DNA from 3 places in the Pseudomonas sp. NPDC090755 genome. Region 3 is predicted to be linked to each of the others. Evidence: riboswitches for the same ligand, from Rfam matches in the RefSeq annotation. Region 3 holds a riboswitch; each other region holds the start of a gene.
What was found. Region 3 has a riboswitch for cobalamin ahead of cobW (cobalamin biosynthesis protein CobW). Riboswitches for the same ligand answer to the same signal wherever they lie in the genome.
Positions count from the first base shown of each region.

Region 1 (7,677 bases), on a different contig from region 3:
TCGCCAGACGCTGGCTGGCCTCGGCGCAGCGAATGACCTGCTGCTGGTGCGCAGCAGTGTCGAGCAGGCAGGCCTGGCCAAGGATGCGGGTCGGCCCGCTGACGGTCCAGGGTCCCAGCAACTCGGCGAGTTGCAGCAACAAGGCGCGCTCGGCCAGGACAAAGCCCAGGCGCACACCGGCAAGGCCGAAGAACTTGCCGAACGAGCGCAGCACGATCAGGCCGGGGCGATCGGCGTGGGTGGCAATGCTGTGCGACGGGGTGTTGTCCATGAAGGCTTCATCGACCAACAACCAACCGCCTCGACTCACCAGGCGGGCATGCCAGGTGAGCAGCTGTTCGGCTGGCAGCAGACGGCCAGTGGGATTGTTCGGGTTGACCACCACCAGTACATCGAGGCTGTCGAGCACCTGCTCGACCTGCTCTTCCCGCAGCTCGATCAGTTCATGACCGGCGCGCCGCCAACCCTCGGCATGCTCGGCATAGCACGGCGACAACACCCCGACCCTGCTGCGGGCACGCAACTGCGGCAAGGCCTGGATCGCCGCCTGGGAGCCGGCGACCGGCAGCAGTGGATTGACGCCGTAATAAGCGGTCGCCGCCTGCTCCAGGCCGTCATCGGTTTCCGGCAGGCGCGCCCAGGCACGCAACGGGATCTCGGGAATGGCAAAGGACCAGGGCGCGATACCGCTGGACAGGTCCAGCCAATCTTCCCGGGGGATGCCGTAGTGCTGTATGGCGCGTTGCAGGCGCCCGCCGTGTTCAAGCATAGAGTTCCGCTCCCAGGCACAACAGCAGCAGCCACAACCAGACACCCTTGCAGACCAGGCGCCAGCCACGTTCGATGGCGTCGGCGTCGGCCACCGGGCCTTCGCCCAGGCGCGTGCGCTCATGCAGTTCGCCGTGATAGACAGCAGGACCACCCAGCTCCACGCCGAGCGCCCCCGCCCCTGCCGCCATTACCGGGCCGGCATTGGGGCTGTCCCACAAGGGCGCCTGGCGCCGCCAGCAACTCAGGGCCAGGCGGGTCTTGCCGAGCACGGCGTAGGTCAGGGCCACCAGCCGTGCCGGAATATAGTTGAGCACATCGTCGATGCGCGCCGCCGCCCAGCCGAAACGCTCGAAGCGCTCGTTGCGGTAGCCCCACATGGCGTCCAGGGTGTTGCTCAGGCGATAGAGCACCACGCCCGGCGCGCCGGCGACAATGAACCAGAACAAGGCGGCGAACACCGCATCACTGCCGTTTTCCAATACCGACTCGGTAGCGGCCCGGGCCACGGCGGTTTCGTCCAGTTCGCGGGTTTCGCGACTGACCAGGTAGCTGACGCGCTGACGCGCTTGCTCCAGGTCACCGCTGCGCAAGGCGCTGGCCACCGGGATCACATGTTCGCCCAAGCTGCGCAGGCCCAGGGCGCAGTACAGCGCCAACACGTCCACCAGCCAGCCGATATAGGGCAACCAGGACAGCAGCGTGATCAGCAGCGTCAGGGGGATCACCGCCAGGAACCAGGCGGTGACGCCATGGCTGCGCCAGCCACGCCCCCCGGCATTGAAGCGCTGCTCCAGACGCCCGGCCAACCGACCGAACGCCACCAGTGGATGCCGACGCTGGGGCTCTCCCCACAGCGCATCCAGCGCCACGCCGGCAACACTCAGCAACGCCACACTCATCAAGACTCTCCCCACTGGTTTTCAAACAACATGTCGCTCAAGGGCCGCACCGTGGTCCAGCCTTCGAGGGCCAGCATCGGTGCCGGGTAGAACGCCTGGACCGGTCCCAGGCAAAGAATCGCCAGCGGCTTGGCACCTGCCGGCATGCCCAGCAGCGCTGCCAGCGCCACCGGCTCGAACAGCGACACCCAGCCCATGCCCAGCCCTTCGGCGCGGGCCGCCAGCCAGAGGTTCTGGATGGCACACGACAGCGATGCCAGGTCCATTTCCGGCAAGGTCCGGCGACCGAAAATGTGTTTCTCGCGGTCATCCATCAATGCCGCCACCAGCAGTTCGGCGCAGTCGTTGATGCCTTCCACCTTGAGCTGCATGAATTCGTCGGAACGCTCACCCAGTGCCTCGGCAGTGCGCACCCGCTCTTGCTCCACCAGACCCTGGATGCGCTGGCGCAGGTTGCGGTCGGTGATCCGGATGAAACGCCAGGGCTGCATCAGGCCGACACTGGGGGCCTGATGCGCAGCTTGCAGCAGACGCGCGAGCAGTTCGGGCGCCACGTCACCCTGGATGAAATGGCGCATGTCGCGGCGCTCGCCGATCGCGCGGTACACCGCAGCGCGTTCGGCTTCGGTGAAGGCCTGGTCGCTCATGGTGCCAACAGCGCCGCCGACGCCCGGGGATTGGAGGCGAAATAGAAATGCACGTAGGACGCCGTCAGCCGCCCGCAGCGATAGATCGCCTCGGCACCACGGCCGCCATTGGGGCTCTGGCCACGGGCAATCGGCTCCAGCGCGGTACTGGTCAGGGAGTGGTGATAGGTGTGCCCGCGCAGGTTGCCTTCGGGCAGCTCCACCGCCTGCAGGGCCAGGGCGGCCAGGCGCTTTTGCATCACCGCTTCGCCCTGCAGCAGGCCCAGCAGCTCGGCGCGCTCACCGGCCACATCGGTCAGGGCATCGAGCAGGTAGAGCATGCCGCCACATTCGGCGAGCAAGGGCTTGCCCGCCTGGTGGTGGGCGCGAATGGCGCTCAGCATCGGTGCATTGGCGGCCAGCGCCCGGTGGTGCAACTCCGGGTAGCCGCCCGGCAGGTACAGGCTGTCCGCCACGGGCAGGCAGGTGTCATGCAACGGCGAGAAGAACACCAGCTCGGCGCCCATGGCCCGCAGCAAGTCGAGGTTGGCGCCATAGGTGAAGGCAAAGGCTTCATCCCGGGCCACGGCGATGGTCACGCCGTCGAGCAGGGGCGCTGTGTTCAGCTCACTCGGCGCCGCGAACGCCACCGGTGGCGGCAATGACGATTCACAGCTGGCGCCCAGGGCGTCGGCAGCCGCGTCCAGGCGCAGGTCCAGGTCATTGAGTTCACTGGCCTGGACCAGGCCCAGGTGGCGGCTCGGCAGTTCGATGCCGGTTTCCCGCGACAGGCCGCCATACCAGCGCAGGCCCTCGGTCAGGCTGCCTTCGAGCAACTGGGCATGACGCAGGGTGCCGACGCGGTTGGCCAGCACCCCGGCAAACGGCAGGTCGGGCTGGTAGCGCGCAAGGCCCAGTGCCAGGGCGCCGAAGGTCTGGGCCATGGCCGTGCCATCGATCACCGCCAGCACCGGCACGCCGAAGTGACGCGCCAGGTCGGCGCTCGACGGCGTGCCGTCGAACAGGCCCATGACCCCTTCGATCAGGATCAGGTCGGCCTCGCCCGCCGCTTCCCACAACAGGCGCCGGCTCTCCTGCTCACCGACCATCCACAGGTCCAGCTGGTAAACCGGTGCACCGCTGGCCCGCTCGAGAATCATCGGGTCGAGAAAGTCCGGGCCACACTTGAACACCCGTACCTTGCGCCCCTGGTTGCGGTGCAGGCGCGCCAGGGCGGCGGTCACCGTGGTCTTGCCCTGCCCCGATGCCGGCGCGGCGATCAGGACCGCCGGGCAGTGCCGGGTCTGACTCATAGCTCGACGCCCTTCTGGGCACGGATACCGGCCTGGAAGGCGTGCTTGATCATGCCCATCTCGGTGACCGTGTCAGCCAATTCGATCATCTCGTCCTTGGCACCGCGGCCGGTGACGATCACATGCTGCATGGGCGGGCGGGCCTGCAGGTCACTGAGCACCTGGTCTAGGTCGAGGTAACCATGCTTGAGGGCGATGTTCAGCTCATCGAGCACCACGAAGGCGATGTCCGGGTCCTGCAGCATTTGCCGGGACACGGCCCAGGCGGCTTCGGCAGCGGCGATGTCGCGCTGGCGGTCCTGGGTTTCCCAGGTGAAGCCCTCGCCCATCACGTGATAACGCACCTGCTCGGGAAAACGGCGGAAGAACAGCTCTTCACCGGTGCTGTTGCGACCCTTGATGAACTGCACCACGCCGCACTGCATGCCGTGGCCCATGGCCCGGGCCAGCATGCCGAAAGCCGAACTGCTCTTGCCCTTGCCATTACCGCTGAGCACCAGCAGCAGACCGCATTCGTTGGGGGCGTTGGCGATACGCTCGTCGATTACCGCCTTCTTGCGCTGCATACGGGCCAGGTGGCGTTCGTCACGCTCGGTGGATTCAGTCATCGAAGCTCTCCGCAAACCACTGTCGACCGATCCACGACGAGCGTAGCAGCACGAGGCTGTACAGGTTTCGTGGCCAAGGATGGGCGACAGATGAATGGATTAGGCAGACGGAGAAGCGCGCAGGGCCGCGGCACGAGGCCGAAGAAACCGCGCATCACCCTCCGTGATGCCGTTGACTGTAACAGGCCGGTCTCCGGGCTTGTGAGCGGGGACAAGGACACCCGGGGTCGCGCGCCTTCCCGGGTGTCGACACCCAGTGGCCATGCGCGGCCTTGACTCACCTACCGTTGCGGGGGCAGCGCCGGATTCGCGCGCCTTTGCGCGCCCACCGGCTTCCCTGTTTCACCCTGTCAGGCCACAGCCCACAGAGCACCTGAAACAAGTCGCGAAGGTTAGAGGGTTGCACCGGGAGCGTCAATGAAAGGCACCCTACCGGCCTGGATCAATAGCGACCTGATCATCTTGTGTCACCCTGACATCAGTGATATCAAATAGCCACAACCCGGCTGTACTCGATCACAATGATAAAGGAGAGAGCAGCATGCAAGGCCTGATCATCAACAACACGCGTCTGGAATTCCTGCGTCCGGTGCTGGAACGCTGGGTCGAGTGCATCGATCGCTTCAACCAGGTCCTGGGCGATGGCGAAGCCGCCTACTGGCACGGCGCCCAGGCCAACCTCGGCCTGCTGTCGGCAGCGGCCTGGCAAGCCGAGCTGGTCACCCTGGCGCAGCACCAGAGCAAGAAACAGCGTGATGATGGCGACCGCGACGGTCGCTGCGACCTGTACATCGCCAGCCGCGAAGAAGCCGTCTACCTGCAGGCCAGCCAGCGCTGGCCACGGATTGCCAGGCTGGACCTGGCCAATGCCCTGGCCGAAACCGCACAGGCCGCACGGCTGGTCGCAGCGCCAAGCCAGCTGAAAGTCGCCGCACTGTTCGCCAGCCCCTGGAAAGCCGGACAGCACGCCAGCCCCGAAGAACTCCAGGACCTGGTCGACGACCTGCAGAAACACACCGCCTGCGCCATTGCCTGGTACTTTCCGTACGCCTACCGCAAGCTGCACAACGAAGCCGGGCAGTATCACCCCGGGGTCGCCCTGCTGCTCAAGCAGGCCTGAAGTCCCCAATCGCAGGCTTCGCCAGCGCCTACAGGGCTACACCTGCCTGTGGGAGCCGGCGAAGCCTGCGATGCAAGGCGAAGCCTTACCGATGAGGTGGCTCAGGGAACACGCGCCAGTGCAGGCGGCAGGACCCGCTTGGCATTCAGATAGGCTTTCTGCCAGTAGCTGTTGGCCAGGTAATCCAGACGAACGGTACCACCGGTGGCCGGCGCGTGGACGAAACGCCCTTCCCCGACATAGATCCCGGCATGGCTGACCTGGGACCCGCCATTGGTGGCAAAGAACACCAGATCACCCGATTGCAGGTCATTGCGCTCGATGTTCGGTGCGCGGATGCCGATCATTTCCCGGGTCGAGCGCGGCAAGGAAATGCCCGCTGCGTCACGGTAGACGTAACCGATCAGGCCACTGCAATCGAACCCCGAATCCGGTGTGTTGCCACCCCAGCGATAGGGCGTACCCACCAGTCCCAGAGCCCGAAACAGGACATCATCGGCAACCGGGGAAAAGTAAACCTGAGGCGCCATGACCACAGGCTCGACCACTTTGGGCGGGTTCGGGGCATGGCTTGAGCAGGCACCGAGCAGTGCCAGCAGGGAAAGTAGAGCGAAGCGCGCCTGAATCGCCATGGTCAGAACATCCTGTCTGAAGCCGTCCCGGGGATGAGCCGGAAAATAGTTGAGAAATTAGATTAGACGCTTTCTATAAACACGCACGGCGACGCGCTTTTCAGCTACGTCGCCGTGGGATTGCAAGGCTCATGATCAGTTACGCGAGATAACGGTCTCGGTCGGTGCCATGGCCAGTGCACGTTTGGCTTCGATGAAGGTCTTGCTCCAGTAGCGGTCACCGAGCTTGTCGATGCGTACGCCACCGCTGCGGCGGCTACTGGAGTGGATGAACTGATCGTCGCCCAGGTAGATGCCGGCATGGCTGACACGCCCACGGCCATTGGTGCTGAAGAACAGCAGGTCACCTGGCTTGAGGTTGTTACGGGCAACCAGTGGCGCATTCACGTTGATCATTTCGCGGGTCGAACGCGGCAGCTTCAGGCCAGCCTCTTCGCGGAACAGATAACCGATGAAACCGCTGCAATCAAAGCCCGACTGCTCGGAGGTGCCACCGAAACGGTAACGGGTACCGATCAGCGACATGCCACGCTCGAGGATGTTGTCGGCCAGTGCCGGCAGCTGGTAAGGCTTGCTGCTGGCGAAATTCTGAAGATCTACTTCGGTGGCCAGCTCTTCCTCGAACAGCGATGCGCTGGAGGATTTGGCCGAGGCCTGGGTGGCTACCGGTTGTTGAACCTGCTGCTGCGAAACAGGGCCATGGGCCGCGCAGCCAAAAAGCAGGGTCACAAGTGCGAGGGGCACGAGGGGTGCGAAGCGCTTTAGCATGGGCACGACCGTGTCTTTTGATTTAGTGAAGGCGAGACTATGCCTTCTATCGCATCGATTTGCAAATTCAATCGAAAAAAATGTGACTTTTATGTGCCGAGGCTCTAGCGCCTGCCTTACCAGCCTAAAGTTTCTTTCAAAAACGGGATGGTGAGCTTGCGTTGTGCCTGCAACGAAGCCTGATCGAGGCGCTCGAGCAAGTCGAACAGGGCACTCATGCTACGCGTGCCACGGGTCAGGATGAAATGCCCGACCTCGTCGGTCAGGTGCAGGCCACGACGCGAGGCGCGCAATTGCAGGGCGCGCAGCTTGTCTTCGTCCGACAGCGCACGCATCTGGAAGATCAGCGCCATGGTCAGGCGCGACTTGAGGTCGGCGAGCTTGATCGGCAGTTCCCGTGGCGAACTGGAGGCCGCCAGCAGCAGACGCCGGCCACTGTCACGCAGGCGGTTGAACAGGTGGAACATGGCCTCTTCCCACTCTGGCTTTCCGGCAATCACATGCAGGTCGTCCAGGCAGACCAGTTCGTACTGTTCCAGGTTATCCAGCAGTTCGACGCCGCGGTCGAGCAGTTGCGCCAGTGGCAGGTAGACAGCGGGCTCGCCCAGTTGCTCGAAGCGCAGGCAGGCGGCCTGCAAGAGGTGGGTACGACCGACGCCCTGCTTGCCCCAGAGGTAGATCAGGCTTTCGGTCCAGCCGGCGTCGGCTTCGCAGAGTCGCTCGACGTAGCCCAATGCGGCGGCGTTGGCACCCGGATAGTAGTTGATGAAGGTGGCGTCATCACGCAGACGCACACCCAGGGGCAACTGGATCGGTTTCATGCTGGCTGGGCGGATCCGAAGAACCACAAGGGGCCTTTTGTGAAAAGTCTGCAAAGTTTATACCCGTGGCGCCGGTCGCACAATCGGCGTGGACCACAAGCAAAATCAAAGGCTTGCAT
Region 1 covers NZ_JBIVXC010000019.1:60,157-67,833, reverse strand. The annotation lists gene cobD (threonine-phosphate decarboxylase CobD) at 1-769, opposite strand, end outside; gene cbiB (adenosylcobinamide-phosphate synthase CbiB) at 762-1,670, opposite strand; gene bluB (5,6-dimethylbenzimidazole synthase) at 1,670-2,317, opposite strand; gene ACIQUS_RS22685 (cobyrinate a,c-diamide synthase) at 2,314-3,609, opposite strand; gene cobO (cob(I)yrinic acid a,c-diamide adenosyltransferase) at 3,606-4,217, opposite strand; cobalamin riboswitch at 4,384-4,609, opposite strand; gene ACIQUS_RS22675 (hypothetical protein) at 4,759-5,337, shown strand; gene ACIQUS_RS22670 (C40 family peptidase) at 5,439-5,969, opposite strand; gene ACIQUS_RS22665 (C40 family peptidase) at 6,105-6,737, opposite strand; gene hda (DnaA regulatory inactivator Hda) at 6,854-7,558, opposite strand.
Region 1: another riboswitch for cobalamin. It lies ahead of cobO (cob(I)yrinic acid a,c-diamide adenosyltransferase); the one in region 3 lies ahead of cobW (cobalamin biosynthesis protein CobW).

Region 2 (7,677 bases), on a different contig from region 3:
TGCACGCTACAGGTGACTACACGTTCGACCCGCAAAATGCCAAATGCGAGAATTTCGTCGGTGCCGTCCAGGTACCTGTCGGTGTGGTCGGGCCGGTGGTCGTCCATGGTCAACATGTAGGCGCCGGGGAAACGATCTACGCGCCGCTGGCAACCACCGAAGGTGCACTGATCGCCAGTGTCGCCAGAGGGTGCAGCGCCTTGCGCGAAGCCGCAGGCGCCATTGTCCGGGTCGAAGAGGTCGGCATCACGCGGGCACCGGTTTTTCGCACCAGCGGGATCGTGCAGACCCAGGCCTTTCTGGCCTGGATCAGCGAGCACTACCAGGACATCAAACGCAGTTGCGAAGCCAATAGCCGGTTCCTGGCGCTGCTGGACATCACCCCGGCGGTCGTCGGCACCACCATTTACCTGCGGTTCAGATTCAGCAGCGGCGATGCCATGGGCATGAACATGGCGACACTGGCCTGCGACCAGGCGGTCGCGCAGGTGATCGTGCCTGGTACCGGCGTGGCGTGCATTAGCATCTCAGGCAACTATTGCGTTGATAAAAAGCCTGCTGCCATCAACTTCATCAGTGGCCGCGGCAAACGTATTTTTGCCGAGGCCTGCCTTGGTGCCGACATCCTGCGCAACACCCTCAAGACCCAGGCCGACGCCCTGTGCGAGGTGCAATACCGAAAAACCTTGCTGGGTTCCATCATGGCAGGGGCTTACGGCTGCAATGCGCATCACGCCAATATCCTTGCCGCCTTCTTTCTGGCCACCGGCCAGGACCTGGCCCATACCGCCGAGGGTGGCATGGGCATCACCTGTATCGAACCCCGTGAGCAGGGGGCCGTGTACATTTCCGTCTCGCTGCCCGATGTACCGCTGGCGACGATCGGCGGTGGCACGGGGCTGTCCACGCAGCGTGAAGCGCTGGCACTGATGGGAGTCCGGCCGGGTAGCCGTCCCCCCGGCGTTGATACCCTGCGTCTGGCGGAAATTCTCGGTGCCCTGGTGCTGGCCGGAGAACTCTCGATCCTCTCGGCCCAGGCCGCCCACCACCTGGCCCAGGCGCACAAGCGCCTGGGGCGTTGACCCGATGAACCAGGGCAGCATCAGCGCAGTGGCGCCCGGGAAAATCATATTGATGGGCGAGCACGCCGTGGCGCATCACAGCCCTGCTGTCGTTGCCACGCTCGGCCTTTATTGCAAGGTAGGGGTACAACCGAAAACGGCGCAGTTGATCGAGCTGTACTTGCCGGACCTGGGCATACATCGGTGCTATTCACGCCAATCGGTGCTGGATTACGCCCTGCAGGCACGCCAGGCCTGGCAGGCCTATCGGTGCCGCCCTGACGCGCATACGTTTCGCGCCTTGAGAGGTCAGGCAGGTGACCATCTGGTCAAATGCGCAGTCGGTGAAACCCTGCTGCACCTGGGGCACGGATTCAACCAGGGCATGAAGATCGGCGTGCGCTCGCAGATTCCCATCGGCGCGGGCATGGGCAGCTCGGCCGCCTTGGCGGTCTCCATACCGGCAGCGATCATCAGTCACTTCACACGCCAAGCCGAAGTCGCGCAGGTGCAGCATCTGGCCCGCCAGATCGAGCAACGCCAGCATGGCCTGCCATCCGGCGTCGACCATCGGACCATTGTCCACGGCGGCGTAGCGAGCTTCATGCCCGCAGCAGGCGATGACTTGCAGCTCTGTCCCCTTCGCGACGCGGGTGCCGTGTTGAACGAGCTGCGGCTCTATAACACCGGTACCGCCAACGAAAGTACCGGGGCTGTAGTGACTGCCGTGAGCAAAACCCTGCAGGACGAACACAACCCCCTGCTTCAATCGATGCGCCAGACCACCCTGGCGTTCATGGCGCTGCTGCAGGCTCCGCGCGTTGATCGCGCTCGTTTGTGTGCACTCATTCGTGACTATCAACGTGCCCTTGAAGCCCTCGGCGTCGTGCCTGGCCCCGTTCAGGCGTTGATCAGGGAAATCGAAAAAACCGGTGGCGCGGCGAAGATCTCCGGTGCCGGTGCGCTTTCAGGATCGAGCGCAGGCCTGCTGCTGGTGCTCGCCCCCCTCACTGCCGCCCCGCTGCTCAAGGGCCTGAGCGCAATCGAGGCCCCCCTCGCGGTCGAGGGCCTCTGTGTGCAACGACCATGAGCAAGATCAGTGTGTCCTCTCCCAGCAACATTGCCTTGATCAAGTATTGGGGCATGAGCGACGCCAAACGCACACTGCCCGCCAACAGGTCGCTGTCGATGACCCTGAGCCGCTGTGTCAGCCTCTGCACCCTGGAAACCCTGGGCGATTCGAGCCCTGACGAAATCTACTGGTGCGGTGCAGACGGCATACTCGAACCCGCTGACCCAATCATGCGCCTGGGCATCGAGCAGCATGTGCGACGACTTCGACAGTGCAGTGATTTCTGGCAACCGCTGCGTATCGCGACCACCAACACCTTTCCAACCAGCGCGGGGATCGCCTCCTCCGCTTCGGGGTTCTCTGCGTTGGCATTGGCGTTTGCCTCGCTGTCCGGTCAGCTACCGTCAACCGACCGGCTCAGCGGGCTGGCGCGCCTTTCCGGCTCAGGATCCGCGGCCCGATCGGTACTCGGCGGTTTCGTCACATGGCCCGGTGATGCCGACGATCCACAGAGCGCGGCCCGGCAACTGGCATCCGCCGCTCATTGGCCACTGCACGACATCATTGCGGTAGTCGACGGCTCAGCGAAAACAACCAGCTCGAGGATCGGTCATCAGCGCGCCGTGAGCAGCCCTTTCTACCAGAGGCGCCAGCAACTGCTGGTGGAACGCTTCAGAAACCTCCAGCACGCCATCCTGGCCCGTGATTTTGCGCGTGTTGCCGACATTGTCGAGTGCGAGGCCATCGAGCTTCACCTGATCGCCATGTCATCCGTCCCGCCGCTGTTCTATTGGCAACCGGCAACCCTCTCGGTGTTCTACCGGGTTCAACAACTTCGACGTGACGGCCTCGATGCCTGTACGACCTTCGATGCCGGCCCGAACGCCCATGTGCTCTGCACGCCCGAGCATTATCCCGAGGTCCTTGCGGCAATTAGGGAGCTCGATGGCGTGCAACACATCATCCAGGATCGGATCGGCGAAGGCCCGCAGGTACTGACCCAGGCGCTTTTCTGACCCCTGGGCCTGCGCCGCAACATTCTCCCAAGTCGTTGACTGCAAAGACATTCGGTGGTCAGATGCGCGCCAGTTTCAGGTGTCCTGCGCCGCCGTGCGCAGGGTGAAACGGGAAGCCGGTGCGTCACATCAAGTGATCAGTCCGGCGCTGCCCCCGCAACGGTAAGCGAGCGAAGCCTTCGAAACACCACTGTGCCGCGGCATGGGAAGGTGAAGGCCTTCACGACCCTCGCAAGCCCGGAGACCGGCCTGAAGCTTCGTTTGGCAACCCCGCGGTGGGCGGGCGCAGGCCGGTTTGCGCTCGCCTGTGCGCGCGCGATTCCTCCATGCGTTGTTCCCTCCGGGATTCATTTCTTCCTGTTCAATGTGGAACGACATGTCCCGTAACTCCAAGCTTCACACCCTGGCAGCCAATGCCCTGGCGCCTTGCCTTGCATTGTCCCTGCCGACCTTCGCCCAAGACAGCGAGCCGACGCCCCTGGCCCTGCCCTCGACGGCCATCACCAGCAGCAGCGACACCTCGCCGATCAACCTGGCCACGCCCCTGCCGGCCGGCTCGCGCCTGAACCTCAGCGCCCTGGACACCCCGGCCAGTACCAGCAGCCTCAGCGCCGAGGTCATCGAAGGCCGCAACAACCTCACCGTGCAGGACGCCGTCAGCCGCTCGCCGGGCATTACCTCGATCGCCACGCCGGGCAACGGCAACACCGCCCTGTCGGCACGCGGCTTTACCGGACACGACTCGGTGATGACCCTGTTCGACGGCTCGCGGATGTACACCGGCGCCGGCACCCAGACCTTCCCGGTGGACCCGTGGATGGTCGAGCGCATCGACATCATCCGGGGACCGGCCTCGGTGCTCTACGGCGAAGGCGCCACCGGTGCGGTGGTCAACGTGATCCCGAAAAAGCCCTTCGCCGGCGAGATCAGCAACCACCTGCGCCTGGGCTACGGCAGCTACGATCGCCAGCAACTGGGCCTGGACAGCGGCGGTTCGCTGAGCGAGCGACTGAGCTACCGGCTGACCCTCGACCGCCAGCAAGGCAACGGCTGGGTTGACCGCGGCGACTCGCAGAACCTGGCCATGAGCGCCGCCCTGCGCTTCGATGCCAGCGACACGTTGAGCTTCACCCTGGCCCACGAACGCGGCGATGCCGAGCCGATGAACTACTTCGGCACGCCCTTGATCGACGGCCATTACCGCGACAGCGTGCGCAAGAAGAACTACAACGTGCGCAACGACGTGCAGCGCTACCACGACGAGTGGACGCGCCTGACCAGCGACTGGACCCTGAGCGATTCGCTCAGCGCCAGCAACCAGCTCTACTACATCAAGAGCCGCCGCCACTGGCGCAATGCCGAGGATTACACCTGGGACCCTGGGCAGGGCCTGCTCGAACGCGGCAGCTATCTTGAGATCAAGCACCACCAGGAACAGCTCGGCGACCGCCAGAGCTTCACCTTCGACCACTCGCTGTTCGGCCTTGCCAGCAAGACCGTGGTGGGTGCCGAGTACAACCGCATCCGCTTTGGCATCGACAGCAACTCGCCCTACACCGACATCGGTGGCGACTTCGTCGACCCGTGGAACCCGGCGCCTGGCGACTTCCACAGCCAGGACCCGACCCGCCCGCAAACCCACAGCACCACCCGTACCTTCGCCCTGTTCGCCGAGAACCGCACACAGCTGTCGCAGCGCTGGTCACTGGTGACCGGCATCCGCCGCGATCAGAACCACATCGACCGCACCGACCTGATCAATGACTCCCGCACCGACCGCAGCCTCGGCGGCGGCAACTGGCGCGCCGGGCTGGTGTTCGCGGTCACCGACGAGCTGTCGTTGTACGGCCAGTATTCCACCAGCGAAGACGGCGTCAGCGACCTGATCACCCTCAGCCCCGCCCAGCAGAATTTCGACCTGACCGAAGCGAAGCAGACCGAGTTCGGCCTCAAGCAGCTGTTCTGGGAGGGTCGTGGCGAATGGACCCTGGCGGCCTATCACATCGTCAAGAAGAAACTGCTGGTCGACAACCCCGTCACCCACCAGAAGGAGCAGGCCGGGCAACAGACCTCCGACGGCCTGGAAGCGACCCTGGAACTGGCCCTGGCCAACCAGTGGCAGGTCTCGGCCAACGCCTCGGTGGTGCGTGCCAGATACGACGACTTCGAGCAGACGGTGGGTGGTGAGTCGGTCTCCCGCGCCGGCAACCGGCCGAGCAACGTGCCACGGCGCACCGCCAACCTGTGGGTGAACAAGGGCCTGGGCCATGGCCTGGAGGCCGGCATGGGCCTGCGTTATGTCGATGAGCGTTATGCCGACACGGCCAATACCCAGACAGTGCCGGGCTTTACCGTGGTCGACGCCAACCTGGGCTGGCAGGTGCTACCTGATGTGCGGTTGGGGTTGCAGTTGAACAACCTGCTGGATCGCCGATATGCAGCGACGGCGCACAGTGGCGAGCAGTGGATCATGGGCGAGCCGCGGTCGTATCTTGCGACGCTGGATTACAGCTTCTGAAGTGATTGAGGGCTGCGTTGCAGTCATCGCCGGCGATGCCGGCTCCCACAGGATGGCGGCGTTTCTGTGGGAGCTGGCATCGCCAGCGATGAGGTCAGCCCAGATCCGGCAGACTGTACCGTTCGGCAAAGTACTGCCGGAAAAACTCCACCGCCACCCGCACCTTGGCCGAACTCGCCAGCGGCGAGGTGTACACCGCCCAGATATCCGCCGGCTGGTGATAGTCGCCCAGCACCTGGACCAGGCGCCCGTCTGCCAGGCTGTCGTGCACATCCCACCACGAGCGCAGCAAGATCCCGCGCCCATCCAGGCACCACTGGTGCGCCACTTCGCCGTGGTTGCTCGACAGGCTGCCGGTGACCCGCACGCTTTCCTCCCCCGCCGGGCCTTCCAGTTGCCAGACGCCGAAGGGGTGGTCGCGCTCCTTGATCACCAGGCAATCATGGCTGGCCAGGTCCGCCAGTACCTTGGGCGTGCCGCGCCGGGCCAGGTAGGCCGGCGCGGCGCACAGCACCCGGCGGTTGCGGGCCAGCGGCTTGGCGATCAGGTTCGAGGCGATGATGTTGCCCACGCGGATATCGAGGTCGACCCCTTCCTCGATCAGGTCCACCAGCCGGTCATGCACGTCCAGGCGAATATCCAGGCGCGGATACCGCTCGGCCAGCTCCGACAGCGCCGGGGCAACGAAGCGCCGCCCCAGCCCCAGGCTGCTGGCGATGCGCAGCTGCCCGGCCGGCTCGCGGTGCTGGGCGCTGATGTCGTCGCCCATGCGCTGCACCGCATCGAAGATCTGCTGGGCCCACTGATAGACCCGCTCGCCCTCCTCGCTCACCGTCACCCGTCGGGTGGTGCGGTGCAGCAGGCGCACGTCGAGGGTTTCTTCGAGCACGCGGATGCGCTTGCTGATAAAGGCCGCCGACATGCCCAGCTCGTCGGCCACGGCAGCGAAGCTGGCGCGCTTGGCCACCTGGATAAAGATATTGAGGTCGTCGAGGCTCGGTAGATTATTCACGGTTCGTGCACTAAGAATCTATGAATGGCGAGATTATCTCTGAATCAAGCCCTTATAGCATGGTCCGCACCTGTTCCCTAGACAACGAGTGCGCCCCCATGAGCAAGACTTTCAGAATCGCCGCCATCCCCGGAGACGGTATCGGCAACGAAGTGCTTCCCGAAGGTATCCGCGTGGTCGAGGCCGCCGCGCGCAAACATGGCCTGGACATCAGCTTCGAATTCTTCGAGTGGGCCAGCTGCGACTACTACCTGGCCCACGGCAAGATGATGCCCGACGACTGGTTCGAGCAGCTCAAGGACTTCGACGCCCTGTATTTCGGCGCGGTCGGCTGGCCGGACAAGGTCCCGGACCACATCTCCCTGTGGGGCTCGCTGCTCAAGTTCCGCCGCGACTTCGACCAGTACGTGAACATCCGCCCGGTACGCCTGTTCCCCGGCGTGCCATGCCCGCTGGCCGGCCGCGAGCCGGGCGACATCGACTTCGTGGTGATCCGCGAGAACACCGAAGGCGAATACTCGTCCCTGGGCGGGCGCATGTTCGAAGGCACCGATAACGAGTTCGTCCTGCAGGAGTCGGTATTCACCCGTCGTGGTGTCGACCGCATCCTCAAGTACGCCTTCGACGTGGCCCAGACCCGTGAGCGCAAGCACGTGACCTCGGCGACCAAGTCCAACGGCATGGCCGTGAGCATGCCCTACTGGGACGAGCGCACCGCCGCCATGGCTGCCAATTATCCGGAAATCAGCTGGGACAAGCAGCACATTGATATCCTCTGCGCCCGCTTCGTGCTGCAGCCGGACCGCTTCGACGTGGTGGTGGCCTCCAACCTGTTCGGCGACATCCTCTCGGACCTGGGCCCTGCCTGCGCCGGCACCATCGGCATCGCGCCGTCGGCCAACCTCAACCCGGAGCGCAAGTTCCCGTCGCTGTTCGAACCGGTCCACGGCTCGGCCCCGGACATCTACGGCAAGAACATCGCCAACCCGATCGCCATG
Region 2 covers NZ_JBIVXC010000016.1:104,148-111,824, reverse strand. The annotation lists gene ACIQUS_RS20995 (hydroxymethylglutaryl-CoA reductase) at 1-1,082, shown strand, start outside; gene ACIQUS_RS20990 (mevalonate kinase) at 1,243-2,151, shown strand; gene mvaD (diphosphomevalonate decarboxylase) at 2,148-3,149, shown strand; cobalamin riboswitch at 3,210-3,417, shown strand; gene ACIQUS_RS20980 (TonB-dependent receptor) at 3,526-5,667, shown strand; gene ACIQUS_RS20975 (LysR substrate-binding domain-containing protein) at 5,762-6,679, opposite strand; gene ACIQUS_RS20970 (tartrate dehydrogenase) at 6,778-7,677, shown strand, end outside.
Region 2: another riboswitch for cobalamin. It lies ahead of ACIQUS_RS20980 (TonB-dependent receptor); the one in region 3 lies ahead of cobW (cobalamin biosynthesis protein CobW).

Region 3 (7,677 bases):
CCGGGAGGACGATATGCATGGCCAGGTCACGGGCACCCAGGCCCTGCTCGCTGGCCTGCCAGCCAGGTTCGTTGTCCTGGGCGCAGATGGCCTGCAGCACCGGAATGTCCCGGCGAAACGGTCGCAGGTGGGGCTGTTCCGGGCTCGACTGGGCAAAGCCTGTGGTGTTGATGATCAGCGCGGCGTCGACCTGCTCCAGCCAGTCTTCGACCTGGGCCAGGCAGCCGGCCTCCTTGAGGCTGGCCACGGCAATCGGCAAGGGGTTGAGCCCGGCCTGTTGCAGGCGCTGGCAAAAGGTATCGACAAAGGCGGTGTTGGCCGCCTGCAGGTGCGAGCGGTAGAACAGGATGGGCACCACCGGCTGTTCGACCTGCCACTGGCCGAACCAGTCCTGCAGTTCGGCAGCGGCCTTGTTGGGGTGATAAACCGCCGTGCGTGGCAATTGCTGCGGTTCAGCCCAGGGGTAGTCGCGCCCGAGCCAGAGGCTGGCCAGGCAGTTGAACAGGTTCAGGGCGTTGGCCTTGCCACCCTGGCGCAAAAAGTGCCAGAGCCGTTCGGCCTGCTCGGCCGGTACGTTGCCAAGGCCAGTCAGCTCCGGGTCCGGGTGGTCGTCGCCAGGGACCAGGATCAGCTTCACGCCACGGTTGGCCAGCTCCAGTAGTTGCTCGACACCGTAGCGCCAGTAGCCCACCCCGCCATGCAGCGACACCAGGATGACCTTGGCATGGCGCAGCACCTCGTCGACATAAAGGTCGACCGAGGCGTGGTTCTGCACCTGCATAGGGTTGGCCAGGCGCAGGCTGGGATAATCCTCGGGCAACTGCCGGGCGGTTTCGGCCAGCAGTGCCAGGTGCGAGTCACCGCTGCAGAGAATCACCAGCTCGGCCGGGGTCTGGCCGAGGTCGGCAATGCTGTCGTCCGGTACGAAACCACCGGGCTGGGTCCGCAGCAGGTGCATGGATCAGGCGCCCAGGGCGGCGCGCAGGCTCGCTTCCAGCTGTGCAGCATCCAGTTCCTGGCCGATCAGCACCAGGCGCGTGGTACGCGGCTCTTCGCTGCGCCAGGCGCGATCGAAATGCTTGTCGAAACGGGTACCCACGCCCTGGATCAGCAGGCGCATCGGCTTACCGGGCACGGCGGCGAAGCCCTTGACCCGCAGGATGCCGTGCCGCACCACCAACTGGGTCAGGGCGTCGAGCAGCAGGCTCTCATCGGCCTCGGGCAGCTCGATGGAAATCGAGTCGAAGGCGTCATGGTCATGATCGTCATGGTCGTCGCCGTCATGGTGTGAATCATGATGGGTGCGGCGGCCATCGATGTGCACTTCGGACTCGGCGCCCAGGCCCAGCAGCACGTCCAGTGGCAGGCGGCCATTGCTGGCTTCGATCACCTTGACCGCCGGCGGCAGTTCTTCCTGCACCTCGGCGCGGACCTTGGCCAGGTCGGCGGCGGCGATCAGGTCGGCCTTGTTCAACACCACCAGGTCGGCGCTGGCCAGCTGGTCGGCGAACAGCTCGTGCAGGGGCGACTCGTGGTCCAGGTTCGGATCGAGCTTGCGCTGGGCATCGACCTGGTCCGGGTAGGCGGCGAAGGTGCCGGCGGCCACCGCCGGGCTGTCGACCACGGTGATCACCGCGTCGACGGTGCAGGCATTGCGGATTTCCGGCCACTGGAAGGCCTGGACCAGGGGCTTGGGCAGGGCCAGGCCGCTGGTTTCGATGAGGATGTGATCCAGGTCGCCACGGCGGGCCACCAGCTCGCGCATCACCGGGAAGAACTCTTCCTGCACGGTGCAGCACAGGCAGCCGTTGGCCAGTTCATAAACCCGGCCGCTGGCCTCTTCCTCGGTGCAGCCGATGCTGCACTGCTTGAGGATCTCGCCATCGATGCCCAGCTCACCGAACTCGTTGACGATCACCGCGATGCGCCGCCCCTGGGCGTTGTCGAGCATGTGCCGCAGCAGCGTGGTCTTGCCCGAGCCGAGGAAGCCGGTAACGATGGTGACGGGGAGTTTGGCCAGTGTTTTCATGTCGATGCCCTTGGCAGGATGGCGGGCATGCGCGACGAGAGCCGCAGGTACGTTTACCTGGGCGCGTTCGCCACCGGATCACCCCGCCCGGTTTAATGTCGGAAACTGTTCGAGGCAGGTCTCCTGGCTTGCACTGCACCGGCCGATGGGCCGGTCGAACGACGCCTTCCCGCAGCGATGCAGTGGCTGTGTCGAACGCTTCAATGCTTACAGTTGCGGGGGCAGCCGCGGCTTTTACCGCGTTCCCGTCTTAGCTTCGGCCGCTGCCGAAGAACCTCGAAGCGGCTAGGCTACGCAGTGCCCGGTGAGCGGTCAACTGCTGTCACGATTGACGCCCGGTCGCCCCCGTGATTTGCTAATGCCATTCGTTTGGGTGCCCTTGACTGGGTGAAACGGGAAACCGGTGCGTCAGTGCCTGTCGATCGACAGGCCCGACAAGTCCGGTGCTGCCCCCGCAACGGTAAGCGAGAAAAGCGTCAGAACCACTGTGCCCGTAGTCCGGCATGGGAAGGTGACGCCTGTGGCCCGGCTATCAGCCTGCCCTCGCCAGCCCGGAGACCGGCCCAATTCCGATTCTGACAAACCCGCGGTGGGCGGGCGCTGTTGATCCCCTGGACGGTCCTCGTGCAGGGGATTGTTGCGCTTGCCTGTTGCCCGACAACACCCAGAGGAAAGCGCCATGCGTACCAGTACCGCCAGTCATTCCGCCGTTACCCCGTCCAGCCTCAGCCAGCGCCTGCGGGTTGCCGTCGGTGCCTCGCTGCTGGGCCTGTGCCTGGTGTATTTCGCCGGCTTCTCGCATATCGAAGCGGTCCACAATGCCGCCCACGACACCCGTCACAGCGCCGCCTTCCCTTGCCACTGAGTAGCCATCGATGATCAAGCGTATCGCTCGCACCGCAGGCTTTGCCGGCCTGCTGGCCGCCCTGCTGCTGACCCTGCTGCAGAGTTTCTGGGTCGCGCCGCTGATTCTTCAGGCAGAAACCTATGAAAGCGCCGCACCGGCCGTCGAAGCCCACGAGCACGCGCCCGGGGTTGCCGCCGACCATCACCACGACAGCGAAGCCTGGGCACCGGAAGATGGCTGGCAGCGCGTGCTGTCGACCACCGGTGGCAACCTGGTGGTGGCGGTCGGTTTTGCCCTGATCCTGGCCGCGCTCTACACCCTGCGTGCGCCAAAGACCGTGCTCAGCGGCGCGCTCTGGGGCCTGGGCGGCTTTGCCGTATTCTGCCTGGCGCCGACCCTGGGCCTGCCGCCCGAACTGCCGGGCACCGCCGCAGCCGACCTGGCCCAGCGCCAGACCTGGTGGGTAGGTACCGCTGCCGCCACCGCCGTGGGACTGGCCCTGATCGCGTTTGCCCGCAACTGGCTGTTCAAGGTCGTGGGTGCGGTACTGCTGGTGATTCCCCATGTGATTGGCGCACCGCAACCTGAAGTGCACGAAATGCTTGCTCCAGAAGCACTGGAAGCCGAGTTCAAGGTCGCCTCCCTGCTGACCAACGCCGCGTTCTGGCTGGCCCTGGGCCTGCTCAGCGCCTGGCTGTACCGTCGCTCGGAACAGGCCTGATCACCATGCAGGTGTACGTCGGCCTGGGTTGCCGACGGGGTTGCCCGGCCGACACGCTGGGCAGCCTGCTGGACCAGACCCTCAAGGCCCACGGTTTGCCCCTGGACGCCGTCGCGGGCCTGGCCAGCATCGACCTCAAGCAGGATGAACCCGGGCTGGAGCAACTGGCCCGGCACCTCAAGGTACCGTTGCTGTTCTTCAGCGCTGCACACCTGGCGGCCTTCGAGCAGCGCCTGAGCCATCGCTCAGCGGTCGCCTACCAACACAGCGGTTGCTACGGCGTTGCCGAAAGCGCGGCGCTGGCCCTGGCCGAGCACTTCGCAGGCACGGCGCAGCTGTGCGTCACCCGTACCCTGCTGGCCGACGCCAGCCTGGCATTGGCCAGCGCCCCAGGCGTTGGCGGATAATCCGCGCTTTCTTCCCAAGGACCTCGCATGACCGTCTATTTCATCGGCGCCGGCCCCGGCGATCCCGAGTTGATCACCGTCAAGGGCCAGCGCCTGATCCATCGCTGCCCGGTGATCATCTATGCCGGCTCCCTGGTACCGGCTGCCGTACTCGAAGGGCACAGCGCCCGGACCGTCATCAACAGCGCCGAACTGCACCTGGCGCAGATCATCGAGGCCATCAAGGAGGCTCACGACCAGGGCCTGGACGTGGCCCGGGTGCACAGCGGCGACCCGAGCCTGTACGGCGCCATCGGCGAGCAGATCCGCTATTTGCGTGAGCTGGGCATTCCCTACGAGATCGTCCCCGGCGTTACTGCGGTGGCCGCCAGCGCCGCCCTGCTCGGCTGCGAGCTGACCCTGCCGGACATCGCCCAGACCGTGATTCTCACCCGCTATGGCGACAAGTCACCGATGCCCGCGGGTGAGCAACTGGCGGACCTGGCCCGCCATGGCAGCACCCTGGCCATTCACCTGGGCGTCAAGCACCTGCACAGGATTGTCGAGGAGCTGCGTCCGCACTATGGCGGCGACTGCCCGATCGCCGTGGTGCACCGCGCCACCTGGCCGGACCAGGACTGGGTGCTCGGCACCCTGGACGGGATTGTCCGGCAGGTGGAGGCCAAGGGCTTCCGGCGCACGGCGCTGATTCTGGTCGGACGGGTGCTGGCCAGTGACAGTTTTTCAGAGTCGGCGCTGTACCGCGCCAGTCATGCCCACCTGTATCGTCCTTGAAGGTATTGTCGCGGGATCGGCCTGGTAGCACACTGCCGGTTCCGCCCACCTTCAGAGGACCTGATCATGCTCGAACTGCGCCCCAACTGTGAATGCTGTGGTCGCGACCTGCCTGGCGACAGCCAGGAGGCGCTGATCTGTTCGTTCGAATGCACCTTCTGCGTCGATTGCAACGAGCGCCAGCTCAAAGGCCAGTGCCCCAACTGCGGGGGTGAGTTGGTCAGGCGACCGGCGCGGGCGGCGGCCAAGCTGGTGAAGTATCCGGCATCGACCAAGCGTATCGTTAAAGAACAGGGTTGCGTGTAGGAGCGGGCTTGCCCCGCGATGCGATGCAATGGACACATCGCAATCGCGGGGCAAGCCCGCTCCTACAGGGGCCCCTGCGCCAACGATCATGGCACCTGATACTGGCTCAGGTACTTGTCCAGCACCGCCTTGTCGCCACTGCCATCGCCGGCCACCTGCCACAGGCGCCGCTCGATGCCCTGGGCCAGGAGGTGCCCCACCGCCGACTCGATGGCCGACAGCACGCACAATTGCGCCGGTTCGTTGGTGGTGTAGCCCACCTCGGCTTCCAGCAGTTTCTTGAACTCGATGAACTTGAACACCCCGGCACTGCGGCCAACCGAGTAGATGGTCTTGCTGGTCATGACGTTGGCCAGCACCTGGCCGCTGCGCACATCCACCGCCCGCAGGTTGACCGTCACCTGGTCGACCCGGTACTCGCGGGAGATGTCGATACCCAGGTAGCGCGCGCCCTCCCCGCCGCTGCGCACGTTGGTGTCGTAGGCGATGATGCCGCCTTCGAGCATCAGGTTGGCCGCCTGCAACGGTGGCAACTCACCCTGGATGTTCACCGGGGTATCGGGCTTTTTCTGCGAAGCGCGGATAATCTTGCGCTCGGTCAGCAGGTTCTGCAGCCCCTCACGCTCCAGCACCATGAACCAGCCGCTGGCCTGCAGGGCATCCATCAGCATGCTCGCCGCGCCCTGGGTGACGCTAGTGGAAAAGGAACTGGCCGGGGTCGGCTTGTATTGCCCGGTCTGGTCGCGAAAGCCATAGACCACGGCCATCAGCCGGCCTTTGGGCCGTGGCATGTTGATCAGGTCATAGTAAGTCGAGGCCCGTGGTGTCAGGGTCGGAATATCCGCGTCCTGTTCGGCTGGCATCGGTTCGCGCAGGCTGCAACCTTGCAGCGCGGCCAACATCAATACTGCGGTCAGAAATCGTTTCATGGCTGTCGCTCCCCATTGCCCCACCCGTCAAGGGTTCAGGCCGTTGACCGAAATTTCCGAAATTTCGCCGGTTGCCCGGTCGGTGACCTGAATGCTCAACGCCCCGGAATCGTCGATGACATTGATGATGAAAGCGTCGGTCTGCAGGCTGCCGGTGTTGCCGTTGTTGATGGTGTCCATCAGTTGCGACAGCAGACGCGACTCAAGCTGGTTGGTAAAACGCTCCAGGGCCGAGGTGCCGGCGAAGGCCGAGGCCCTGTCCTTGATTGCCGGATCGTCGTGGTCGTTCTGGGCCTGGGCGTTGTTGAGCAGCCAGGTGCCGTTGAGCGGGTTGCCGCCGAAGGCCGGGTTGACCGGGGTGTAGACCAGCTCGGTGGCTTGGGCCTGGCTGCCCAGGGCCGCCAGCAAGACCAGGGAGGCCAGGCGGCAGGTGTTTTTGTTGTTCATAGCTCATCCCTCTCAAGATCAGTGGTGTCCTGCAGCATCATCTGCAGCTTGCGCTGGATGATCTGCGCCTTGACCAGGTCAGCCGCTTCATAGGCGGCATCCTTCAGTTCTGTGGTGTTGGGTGGCAGGAACCGCCGGTAGACCACACGTTGCTCGTACTCGACCGTCACCAGGCTGCCCCAGCGTGCGTCCGGCCGCTCCCGTACCACCAGGTTGAAATCCAGGCGGCTGGTGGCACGCAGCCGCTCGGCGAAGCTGTAATAGAAGTCGTGGCCGATGTGCGAGATGGTGTTGTCGACGATAAACCCCATCATCTCGTCCTCGGCGCCGCCGCGGGCGGTGCCTGCCAGCAGCACCAGGGCCAAGGCGCAGGCGGTAAGGCGGCGGTTCATGGTCCGTCTCCCTGGGCAATGCCCTTGCGGGCGCCGGCGGCGGTGTCGGCGAAGGCTTTCTCGGCAACGAACTGCCAGTCGGCGTAATGACTCAGGCCTTCGAAGTCGGACCACTGGGCGGCGAAGCCGGTCTGCTTGAGCGGCATCTCTTGAGAGCGGCTGTAGATCCCGGTGATGCGCCCGTCGATCGAACGCACCAGGCCCCAGTCGTCGCTGCCGGTGATCGGGTCGGCGTAGAGACGGCGCAGGTGGCGCTTGATGCCGGGGTAGCGTGGATCTTCCAGCAGTTCGTCCAGGGTCTGTGGGTACTGGGCCAGGCCCGGCGAGTTGCGGTAGTAGCTGCGCAGCGCCTGGGCGTACTGGCCGCCGACCCACAGCAGATCGCGTTCGCGGTCACGCAGGGAGGCGGTCGACCACAAGGTCACGGTCGAGCCCAGGGCGATGCCGGTGACAGCAATCAGCAACAGCACCCCCAGGTAGGTGAAGCCCGCCTCGGCGGCGCTACCACTCGGCATAAAGGCTGCCATCACGCGCCCTCCCGGTTGAGCCGCTCTTGATGTCGGCCACGGAACCGGCCACCCCTTCCGGGGGTGCCACCACCTGCCACAGGTCGCGGCGCTCGGTGATCGGGTCCATGGGGGCGCTGCGCAGGTAGCGTTGTTCGACCAGTTGCTCCAGCGATTCGGGGTAACGGCCGGTGTCTCCATAATAATGGTCCAGGGCCTCGCGCATGACCGCCAGGCTCTGACGCAAGGTCGCCTCGCGGGAGGTCTCCAGGCTTTCGAAATAGCGCGGCATGGCGATGGTCATCAGGGTGGCGATGAT
Region 3 covers NZ_JBIVXC010000006.1:244,570-252,246, reverse strand. The annotation lists gene cobN (cobaltochelatase subunit CobN) at 1-958, opposite strand, end outside; gene cobW (cobalamin biosynthesis protein CobW) at 962-2,029, opposite strand; cobalamin riboswitch at 2,125-2,323, opposite strand; cobalamin riboswitch at 2,384-2,611, shown strand; gene ACIQUS_RS12395 (CbtB-domain containing protein) at 2,709-2,894, shown strand; gene ACIQUS_RS12390 (CbtA family protein) at 2,905-3,597, shown strand; gene ACIQUS_RS12385 (cobalamin biosynthesis protein) at 3,603-4,004, shown strand; gene cobM (precorrin-4 C(11)-methyltransferase) at 4,032-4,778, shown strand; gene ACIQUS_RS12375 (DUF1272 domain-containing protein) at 4,845-5,084, shown strand; gene ACIQUS_RS12370 (CsgG/HfaB family protein) at 5,171-6,013, opposite strand; gene ACIQUS_RS12365 (curli assembly protein CsgF) at 6,041-6,460, opposite strand; gene csgE (curli production assembly/transport protein CsgE) at 6,457-6,852, opposite strand; gene ACIQUS_RS12355 (type II secretion system protein) at 6,849-7,379, opposite strand; gene ACIQUS_RS12350 (type II secretion system protein) at 7,354-7,677, opposite strand, start outside.